2 regions of the Desulfoplanes formicivorans genome follow, and region 2 is predicted to be linked to the other one. Evidence: predicted binding sites of a transcription regulator. Region 2 holds the regulator's gene; the other holds the start of a gene.
What was found. Region 2 encodes sigma-54, which starts transcription at its own class of promoters, with help from an activator protein. Its sites were predicted from a motif close to CTGGCACGGNNNNTGCTT; they were not measured.
Positions count from the first base shown of each region.

Region 1: the regulator sigma-54 is predicted to act here: its motif matches at 2,561-2,578, upstream of DPF_RS11915 (NifB/NifX family molybdenum-iron cluster-binding protein).

Region 1 covers NZ_BDFE01000020.1:93,127-97,346, reverse strand. Annotated here, with positions in the region: gene DPF_RS11925 (ATP-binding protein) at 1-447, shown strand, start outside; gene DPF_RS11920 (iron-sulfur cluster carrier protein MrpORP) at 528-1,784, shown strand; gene DPF_RS11915 (NifB/NifX family molybdenum-iron cluster-binding protein) at 1,947-2,459, opposite strand; gene uvrC (excinuclease ABC subunit UvrC) at 2,753-4,220, opposite strand, start outside.
Region 2 covers NZ_BDFE01000016.1:157,388-163,142, forward strand. Annotated here, with positions in the region: gene rapZ (RNase adapter RapZ) at 1-837, opposite strand, end outside; gene DPF_RS08660 (PTS sugar transporter subunit IIA) at 841-1,290, opposite strand; gene hpf (ribosome hibernation-promoting factor, HPF/YfiA family) at 1,294-1,836, opposite strand; gene rpoN (RNA polymerase factor sigma-54) at 1,941-3,386, opposite strand; gene lptB (LPS export ABC transporter ATP-binding protein) at 3,546-4,268, opposite strand; gene DPF_RS08680 (LptA/OstA family protein) at 4,273-4,797, opposite strand; gene lptC (LPS export ABC transporter periplasmic protein LptC) at 5,040-5,594, opposite strand; gene DPF_RS08690 (KdsC family phosphatase) at 5,600-5,755, opposite strand, start outside.

The sequences.
Region 1 (4,220 bases), on a different contig from region 2:
AAGCTCGTTTCCCTTGTCCGTGTCAAAGCCCATGACATGGCGGTCCAGCAGGGGCTTGACACGGTTCTGATCGACGGATCCCCCGGGATAGGCTGTCCGGTCATCGCATCCCTGAGCAATGCAGGCCTGGCGGTTATTGTTGCCGAGCCCACCATCTCGGCCGTGCACGACATGGAACGGGTCTACCAGCTGACCACCCATTTCAACATCCCGGCCATGGTGCTCATCAATAAGGCGGACATCAACCACGAACTCGTGGATAAAATGAAAGCATATTGCCAGACCAAAAAGATTCCACTACTAGGCACATTGCCCTATGATGCCGCATTCACCGAGGCTCAGGTCCGGAGACAAAGCATTGTGGAATATGATCCCGAGGGAATCGGCCAGTTATTCCCTCCCATGTGGCAAACCATGCTCCGGCATGCCAAAACAACCAGTGATTGAGGTACACGGCCGTAATGGAAGAAACAGCCTTGTACCCACTTTTTTGCATATCAACCCTAGTTTCATGACGGGAGGCACCCATGTCTGAACACTGTTCATCCTGCGCCGGCGGAAGCTGTGAAAATTGCGGGAGCAAAGATGAAAAACTGAAAAACACGCTCAGCAAGATCAAACATAAACTGGTGGTTCTCTCGGGCAAGGGAGGCGTTGGCAAAAGCACCGTGGCCACCAACATTGCTGTTTCCCTGTCCCTGGCCGGAAAAAAAGTCGGGCTGCTGGACGTGGATGTACACGGCCCCAGCGTGCCTCGTCTGCTGAGTCTCAAGGGAGAACATCCCCATGTTGAAAAGGATTACATGGAGCCGATTCAATGGAGTCCCAATCTGTGGGTCATGTCCCTCGGGTTCATGATCCCCAGTGACAAGGATGCGGTCATCTGGCGCGGCCCTGTCAAGATGGGTCTGATCAGACAGTTCATCGAAGATGTGGCCTGGGGCGATCTGGACTTTCTGGTGGTTGACTGCCCTCCGGGAACCGGTGACGAACCCATGTCTGCCATGCAGCTTCTGGGAAAGGATGCCCAGGCAGTCATCGTAACCACCCCCCAGGGTGTGGCTGTTGACGATGTTCGTCGTTCCGTGACCTTCTGCCACCAGCTGGGCAACCCCATTTTGGGAATCGTTGAAAACATGGGCGGATTTGTCTGCCCCAAATGTGGTGAAGTGGTGGACATCTTTCCTCCGGGCGGTGGCGAAGACCTGGCTAGAGAGATGAATGTCAACTTTCTCGGCCGCATCCCCATTGATCCCGAAGTTGTTCGAGCCGGTGACGAAGGATACGTCTACGTCAAGGTTCACCACGAAAGCGAAGCCGCCAAGGCCATGGGCCGCATCATCAAACCCATTCTGGCCATGGCAGGCAGCCTTCAGGACGGCACCCAGCCGCCCACGGCCTCCAATTCCCAAGCACCTGTCAAACCCCAAGGAGAGGCATCTACTATGAAAATTGCCATACCTATTGCCAATGGTCTTTTGTGTATGCATTTCGGTCACTGCGAACAATTCGCCATGGTCAGCGTTGACGAAACCACCAAGAAGGTTCTCGGGACCGAATTTCTCAATCCTCCGCCCCATGAGCCCGGTGTTCTGCCCAAATGGGTTGCCGAGCAGGGAGCCGATCTGGTCATCACCGGCGGCATGGGAGCCAGGGCCCAGAGTTTGTTCACCGAGGCCGGGGTCAAGGTTCTTGTAGGCGCCCAGGGCGGTTCTCCCGAAGAACTGGCCACGGCCTTCATGAACGGCACCCTGAAGACCGGACAAAACATCTGTGATCACTAGCTGCAAAAGATAGGCTCACAAGCTTGAACGCTGGTACATAAAGAGGCCGGAACCCGGGACAATATCCCGGGTTCCGGCCTTTTCATGGTGTATCCTTGAAAACAGCGGTACTCATTGAGGGGGAAGTGTCTTCCGACCTTTGACCTCCACCGTCTCTGTCTCTTATCTATTCCGGCCTCTTCCCTGACCACCGCCGGGGCCCATGCCGCCGGATCCGCGGCCCTGGCCACAACGGCCACCGCCCATACCGCGACCCATGCCTCGGCCCATTCCCGAGCCCATGCCGCCACCCTGTCCCATACCGCGTCCCGTGCCTGGACCGGTCTGTGGCATATCCTGACCCTGCGTGGGTGCCGGTGCCCCACCACCAACAAATTCCTCAATGGCCTGCTGAACGGTTGCAGCCCCGGTGCTCACGATTCTGATGCTGCCCTGTTCCAGAGCTGCCCGGGCCTTGGGACCGACCTGGCCGGTGATCACGGCCTGGGCCCCGGCCTGCACAACCATCTGGGCCGTCTGAATGCCCGCACTCTGGGCAAGATCCATGTTCTGGTTGTCCAGCCATTGATGCGTGTTCAACTCCGTATCGTAGATGATAAACCCCTGGGCCCGGCCAAACCGGGGATCAAGGGGACTGGTCAAACTGTTCTGCTGCGCGCTGATAGCGATCTTCATGGGTGTAACCTCCTGGCCTGCCTGATAATCATGGCGTGAAGCCTGCAAACCTTGTCAACAATACATGCAATCAACATCACTCTTCCTACCTGCTTCAAGAGAAGCAAGAGCAGTTCCAAGTCAATCAAATACATGCATTGCAACAACATGAGCATGAGGCAATGCCTACACCACGCTCGCCAAGACGCACTTTGCGCCCATAAAACGCATTGTACATCCTGCCGAACATGAAACCGGCAACCGTCCATGTCGCCCGGGCAGGCCTCCCGAGAACCGCATCCCCCTTATCCAGCTCACGTTTTTCCGGACGGGCGGTTCAAACCTGCAAGGGCATTTGCCAGCATGAAGGCCTTTTTCTTTCCGATTCCCTTGATGACCTGAATAGCCTCCACATCGGCCTTTTTCATGGCTTCCAGAGAACCAAAATGTTCCCACAGCAAACGGGCCATCTTGGGACCGATTCCGGGCAGGGATTCCAGAGTGGAATCAAGAGTTGTTTTTTTCCTGGATCGACGCTGCCTGGAGATGACAAAGCGATGGGCGTTATCCCTGATCTGTTGCAGATAGAGCAATTCGGGACTTCCCGGTTTGAGGGGCAGGGGGTTCTTGCGTCCGGGCAGAAAAATACGGTCTTCAAGTTCTCCGGCCCGGCGAGTCTCCCCCTTGGTAATGGAGGCCATGGGAAACAGCCCTTGCTGGTTCTGCTCCTCAAAAACACGTTCCAGAATACGCAACTGACCCTTGCCGCCATCAACCAGCAAAAGATCCGGCCAGGGAGGACCCGCTTCAAGGCGGCGAACAAGAAAGCCGGCCAGGGCTTTGTAGTCATCCCCCGCACCTTCGAGTTCCGGGAATCCATAAATACGGTAATCGTTTTTCACGGGTCTGCCGTTTTCAAAAACAACCATGCCCACCAGCATCCCCTGGCCCGACAGATGCGAGGCATCAATGCACTCGATACGTTGTGGTTCTCCGGGCAGTTTAAGCGCCCGGGCCAGATCAAGGGTTTTCCGGGTCTGCTGTTTTCTGCGCATGAATTCCCCGCCATTGGCCTTGGCCATGGTTACCAGACGGCGCTCGGCAGGCCCCCAGGCCTTGGCAATATGCACCCTGCCCTTGCGAAAATCCGAAAGGGCCTCCTCCAGGGCGGGATCGTCAAGGGCAAAGGGAAGGACGATCCTCTCGGGAATGGATTTTTCCGGACCGTAGAACTGACCCAAAAAGGACACCAGCATGGTCTGCTGATCACCCCCCTTGATCTTCATGTTGTTCCAGTAAAACTGGTTCCCATCCACAACCTTGCCACCCCGGACAAAAACCACGGAAATAACCAGATCGTTGTGGCCGCCTGTCACGGCAAACACATCCAGATCCTTATCCGTCGCAAGCACGGCCGCCTGGGGCTCCACCGTCTTTTCAATGGCCCGGATCTGATCCCGCAACTGCGCAGCCCGTTCAAAGGCCAGTTCATCAGCAGCCTTGTGCATCCTTGTACGCAGATCACTCAGGAGTTCCTTGGATTTTCCGGACAGGAAAAGCTCCACCTGCCTGACCATGCCGGCATACTCATCCCTGGCCACCTCATGAACGCACGGTCCCAGGCAGCGACCCATATCATACTGCAAACAGGGCCGAACCCGGTTTCTGAACACATGGTCATTGCATTTTCGAAGCGCAAACACCCGGTTGAGAGTTTTGAGGGTTTGACGAGCCGCCAGGGCCGAGGTGAAAGGACCGAAATACACGGACCCGTCCCGGACC
Region 2 (5,755 bases):
TTTTTGACGAAGAATGGTGAACATTTTCTCTGTCACAGCCACGGATCGATGACGCCCGCCCGTACAGCCAAAACCAATGGTCAAACGGTAGCGCCCTTCCTTGGCATATAAGGGCAACAGGAAAAGGAGAAACCCCTGGAGTTTTTCAAAGAACTCCCGGGCAACGTCCTGGGCAAAAACATACTTGGCCACGGCCTCATCCTTGCCGGAAAAGGGCCGTAATTTTTCATCAAAATACGGATTGGGCAAAAACCTCAAATCCAGCACGATATCTGCTTCCGCCGGCACACCGTATTTGAATCCAAAGGAAATGAGATGAACCCGTAAACCCGAGGCGCTCTCCCTGGAAACGGTCCAATGTTCCTGGATGATTCGGCGCAGATCATGGACCGAATACGCAGATGTGTCCACTACAAGATCGGCCTGTTCCCGAATGGGAGCCAGGATTTCCCGTTCCATGGCCACGGCCTGCTCCAGGCCGGCCACGCGGTTTTCAAGGGGATGGGGACGTCGGGTTGTGGCGTAACGACGCAGCAGAACATTGGTTGCGGCTTCAATAAAAAGAATCCTGGGAACGACCCCCAGCTTGTCCAGTTCTTCCCGGGCAAGAAGCCACTGGTCCATGAAATCCAGTTGCCGCAGGTCCATACCCAAGGCAATCCCCCTGTATTTGCTGTTTTTTTCTTGAGCAAACAGAGTGACCAGGGCGGTAAGGATGCTTGCCGGAAGACCATCGACACAAAAAAAACCGAGATCTTCAAACACGTTGAGAGCGGTACTTTTGCCTGCCCCGGACAAACCGGTCAAAATGACAACAGGGGGTGTGATCGAACTCACAGGCTACGCCTCCTTGAGGAGGTTGCACAAGGCCATCTTGTCAGACGCATTGAGAAATGCCTGCCGAAAGGAAACATCTTGAAGGAGTCGGGAAATATGGGCCAAGATCCGCAAATGCATTCCTGCCACATGTTCCGGTGCCAGCACCAGAAAAAAGATACGGCAGGGCTTGTGGTCCAGCGCGTTGAAATCCAGTCCTTCGAGGCTGCGACCAACAACAAGCCCGACCTCCTGGATCCCCTCCATCTTGCCATGAGGGATGGCAATGCCGTCACCTATCCCCGTTGTCCCGAGCTTTTCCCTGTCCAGAAGAACCGAAAGTATCTTTTCCTGATCAAGTTCGGGCCACCTTGCCTTGAGGGGTTCAATAAGTTCGGCCAGGACCTCCTCCTTGGTCCTGGCCTGCAAGTCAGCGATTACACATGCATCATCGAGAAAATCAGCAAGTTTCATGTATCAAATCCCAGGATCAATAAGACCGAAATCTCCGTTTTTGCGGTGATAGATCACATTGACCCGTTCTGTTTCAGCATTGAGAAAAACCAAAAAATCATCTTCGAGGCTGTCCAGCTGCATGGCCGCTTCATCCACGCCCATGGGCTTGGGAGAAAAACGGTCCGAGCGGACAATAGTCGGGGTTTGCCCCTTGAGTTCCGTTTCATCGGAAAAACTGATGACATCAAATCTGCCGGTTGCCCCCTTTTTCCTGACCTTCTTGCCCTTGTCGCGTACACGGCGCACCTGGGCCTCGAGCTTGTCAAGGAGCAGGTCCACCGTGGAGTACATGTCTTCGCTCTGCTCGTTGGCCGACAATCGGAGGTTGTCACCGGTGAGGACCACATCTGCCCGATGACGAAACTTTTCCACTTCAAGATTGACCTGGAGATCAGCGTTATCCGGATTGGGGACATACTTGGCAATCTTGCCAAAACGACCCTTGGCATACTCGCGCAGATGATCTGAAGGCTCGAAGTTCTTGAAGTTGAAGTTCATATTCATAGAATACCTCCTGGATAAAGGTGGGTACACGACAACACATGTATGCCGTCCCAAACACGGCTCCAAGAAAGTTTCCTTGTACTCCGGAAAAAGCCCTGGGAGAATCAGAAAAATTTTTTGCGCCTGGAAGACGATTCAATATTCAGGGCCGAACGGTACTTGGCCACGGTCCTGCGCGCAATATTCACCTCAAGAATGTCCTTGAGCATTTTGGAAATTTTTTCGTCGCTGTACGGCTTTTTGGGATCTTCTCCTTCAATGATCTTCTTGATGGCCACCTTGACACTTTCCGAACCCACCTGGGTCCCGTCGTCCAGATCCAATGCGCTGTTGAAAAAATATTTGAGTTCAAAAATACCGTGAGGTGTTGCCAGGTACTTGTTGGTGGTGATCCGGCTGACCGTTGACTCGTGCATGTCAATATCAGCAGCCACATCCTTGAGGATAAGGGGTTTGAGGCGTGTGGGTCCGTAATCGAAAAAATCATGCTGAAACTTGACGATACTTTCCACCACCTTGAACAGGGTCCGCTGACGCTGCTGCAGACTCTTCATCAACCACTGGGCAGCACGCATTTTTTCATGAAGATAGGATGAGTCTTCCTTGCTTGTCCGCCCCTGCATGGTCTCCATGTAAAAGGGGTTGAGCTGCAATTTGGGCAAACCATCGTCATTGAGGACAATGATATAATCATCGTCATACTTGTACACGTAGGCATCAGGGCTGACATAAACCGAGGTGGAAGATCCGTAACTGGCACCGGGCAGGGGATCCAGGGCGGTAATGACGTCAAGATATTCCTTGAGATCGTCCTTGGCGAGCTTGAACTTGCGCAAAAGGGGCTTGTACCGGCGTTGCTCAATGTCTTCCAGATGATCCTCGATAAGGGACCTGAGGATGGGATCATGGTCGTCAACAGCATCAAGCTGGATGAGCAAACACTCCTTGGCCGTGCGGGCAGCAATGCCAACGGGGTCAAAATGCTGGACAACCCCAAGCACCCGCTCCACGGTTTCTTCCGATACCCCAAGCTGTTGGGCAAGGTCTTCCACACTGGCGGCCAGATATCCGGAAGAGGTGAGGCTGCCAATGATCATCTCACCAATGCGACAATCTTCTTCGTCTATATCGGAAAGATGGAGCTGCCAGAGCAGATGACCCTCAAGGGAGGGCTTGGCCGAAACGCGGCCTTCATAGGAACTGATCTCTTCCAGGGACTCACTTTCATACCCCTGAACCTGTCGGGTGGTACTGGAAAAATCTCCCAGATAATCTTCCCATTCGGCATTCTTGAGGAAATCTTTTTCCTCAGTTGCCAATTCCTTCTTGTCATCCTGTCCTTTGGTCTCGGCCTCCTGATTGCTCTCCTGCTCGGACTTGTTTTCGCCCTGACCTTGTTCGTCGAGCATGGGATTTTCCAGCAGTTCTTCCTGAATCACGTCCAGCAGCTCTACCCGCGATAGCTGTAAAAGCTTGATCGCCTGCTGCAATTGAGGGGTCATGACCAGCTGCTGAGTGAGCTTGAGATTTTGTCGTAATTCCAGAGCCATAAGTATTCTCGTCGAGGCAGGACTACCCGGGCGTCAAAGAGTGCCCGGCTAAAGAAAGGTTGCAAAAATGTTATGAATTATTTCAATAAAGTGAAAAAAGGATCATTCAAGTTTGCCTGCACTTTCCTTGTGCCACAGAAGCAAACCCCTTGCAATCATCTAAAGGGTGAAATCTTCTCCAAGATAAATCTGCCGCGCCTTGGGATTATTGACGATCTCGTCAGGGGTTCCTTCAAGGATGATCTGCCCATCATACACAATGGAGGCACGATCGCAGATATTGAGGGTCTCCCGGACATTGTGATCCGAAATGAGCACTCCAATACCCAACTCCCGCAGGGAACGGATAATCTGCTGGATATCCTCCACAGCCAAGGGATCAATACCGGCAAAGGGTTCGTCAAGAAGGATGAAGGTGGGGTCCTGAATCAGGGCGCGAGCAATCTCCAGGCGTCGGCGTTCTCCTCCGGACAAGAAGGCTGCCTTTTGATGGGCAAGGCGGGTAATACCCAATTGCTCAAGGAGATGATCGGCTTTTTCGTTGCGCTTTTTCCTGGACAGGCCCGTGTATTCCAGAATGATCATCAGATTCTGGCGAACAGTCAGCTTCTTGAAGATGGAACTTTCCTGGGGCAGATAACTGACGCCGCTTTTGGCCCTCTGATGCAAGGGCCACCGGGTGATTTCCTGGTCCCCCAGAAACACCGAGCCCCCATTGGGCCGAATGATTCCAACAAGCATGTAAAAGGTGGTGGTTTTCCCGGCACCATTGGGACCAAGCAGACCGACAACCTCACCATCCTCAACCTGGATGGTGATGCCTTTGACAACCCGTTTCTTGCCGAAAATTTTTACGAGATCATGAGCCCTGAGAATCGCCATGGTATCACTTCGTCTGTTGGGGGCGGGAAAAGAAAATGGCCTCGACCCGTTTTTTGCCACCAATGATCTCGCTGCGATTATCCCGCGTATACAGCTTGATGATTTCCCCGCTGATGGTGTTCTTGCCGTCTTCAAGGCGGGGACTTTCTTCCATCTGCAACATCTCCTGCTGCTGAAAATAGATGGCCTTGCCGCAGAACCCTTTTTTGCCCTGACTTTCCAACCGGACATTGTTCAGGGCCACAATCTTTTCAACATTGGAAAGATCCTGGGACGGCTGGTCATTGCCCGGGGTGGCCGTGGAAGTGGATGTTTCATTCTCGGCAAGATAAATGATCAATTTCTCGGACCAGATCCTGAAATCATCGCGCACCACATGCACATTGCCTTCAAAGGAGACTTCATTCTTGTCAGGGCTGTAGAACATGCTGTCCGAGGTGATGGTGGTTGCCACCCTGGCCTCCTGGGCCATTCCCGGTCCGGGCCACAAACAGATAATCAGGGCCAGCAATCTGCAAAGATAGTTCACGCCAATGTCCTTGGTTGTAAGCTGAAAACGGTTGACTGATATACATCCGAAACCATCCGGCCCTCGCTCATCTCAACGCCGGTGGCGGTGCAGGGAGAACCGGAATGCAAAGATGATCCGCCATCCCCATGGGATCCGCAAAACACCTGTGCAATTCTTTGGGCAAGATATCCGGAAGAGACGATCCCGTGCATCGCCATTGTTCAATGATGTCGTGACTGCTGCACATCCCGCCTGCAACGCTAGGGTGAAGGCAGAGGCGAATCAGCCATCAAAACCGCCTTTACCTGCCCGTGGGCCTGCACGCGTTTGGTTGCCAGTTCCAGAGTGGCCCTTTGGGAAGTCAGGACCATATCCTTTCTGCGGATCTCCACATCCTTGTTGCACAACAAAAGGGAGCTTGTCCCGTTGTAGTGCAGGCTTTGGGTGGTCAGCACACTGCCCTGGTACCGCACCAGCACATGGGACCAGATATCCGCCTGATCGTTCTTCTGATCAATCCGGCCATGATCGCCTTCAACATACACCGGGGTGCTTTCTTCTTCCTGGAAATAAAGGATCTCGGGATCCGTGACGAACACGACGCCCTGGTCCTTGCGGTAATCAGCACTGGTGGCATTGAGGGTCCACAACAGGCGGCCCTTGCTGCCCTGACGCAGGGTGACTCCCTGCAGTGAAAGATCCATATTGAGGGACGGCGTTTCCGGGGAGACGGACACATCTTTCCGAAGATGCCAAATGGTCAGAACAATGCCCGCAACGGCAACAACAAGAAAAAGGCAGATTGTCTTTTTCATGCTGCTCAATCTGCCCAGGTTCGCCACAGTCCATCCAACCGTTGCTGGGACTGCAGGATGAAACGAATGGCCTCTCTGACCGCCCCCTGCCCACCGTGAGCGTTGGCGATCCACAGGGCCATGGATTTGATCTCGGGCTGGGCATTGGCAACGGCCATGGG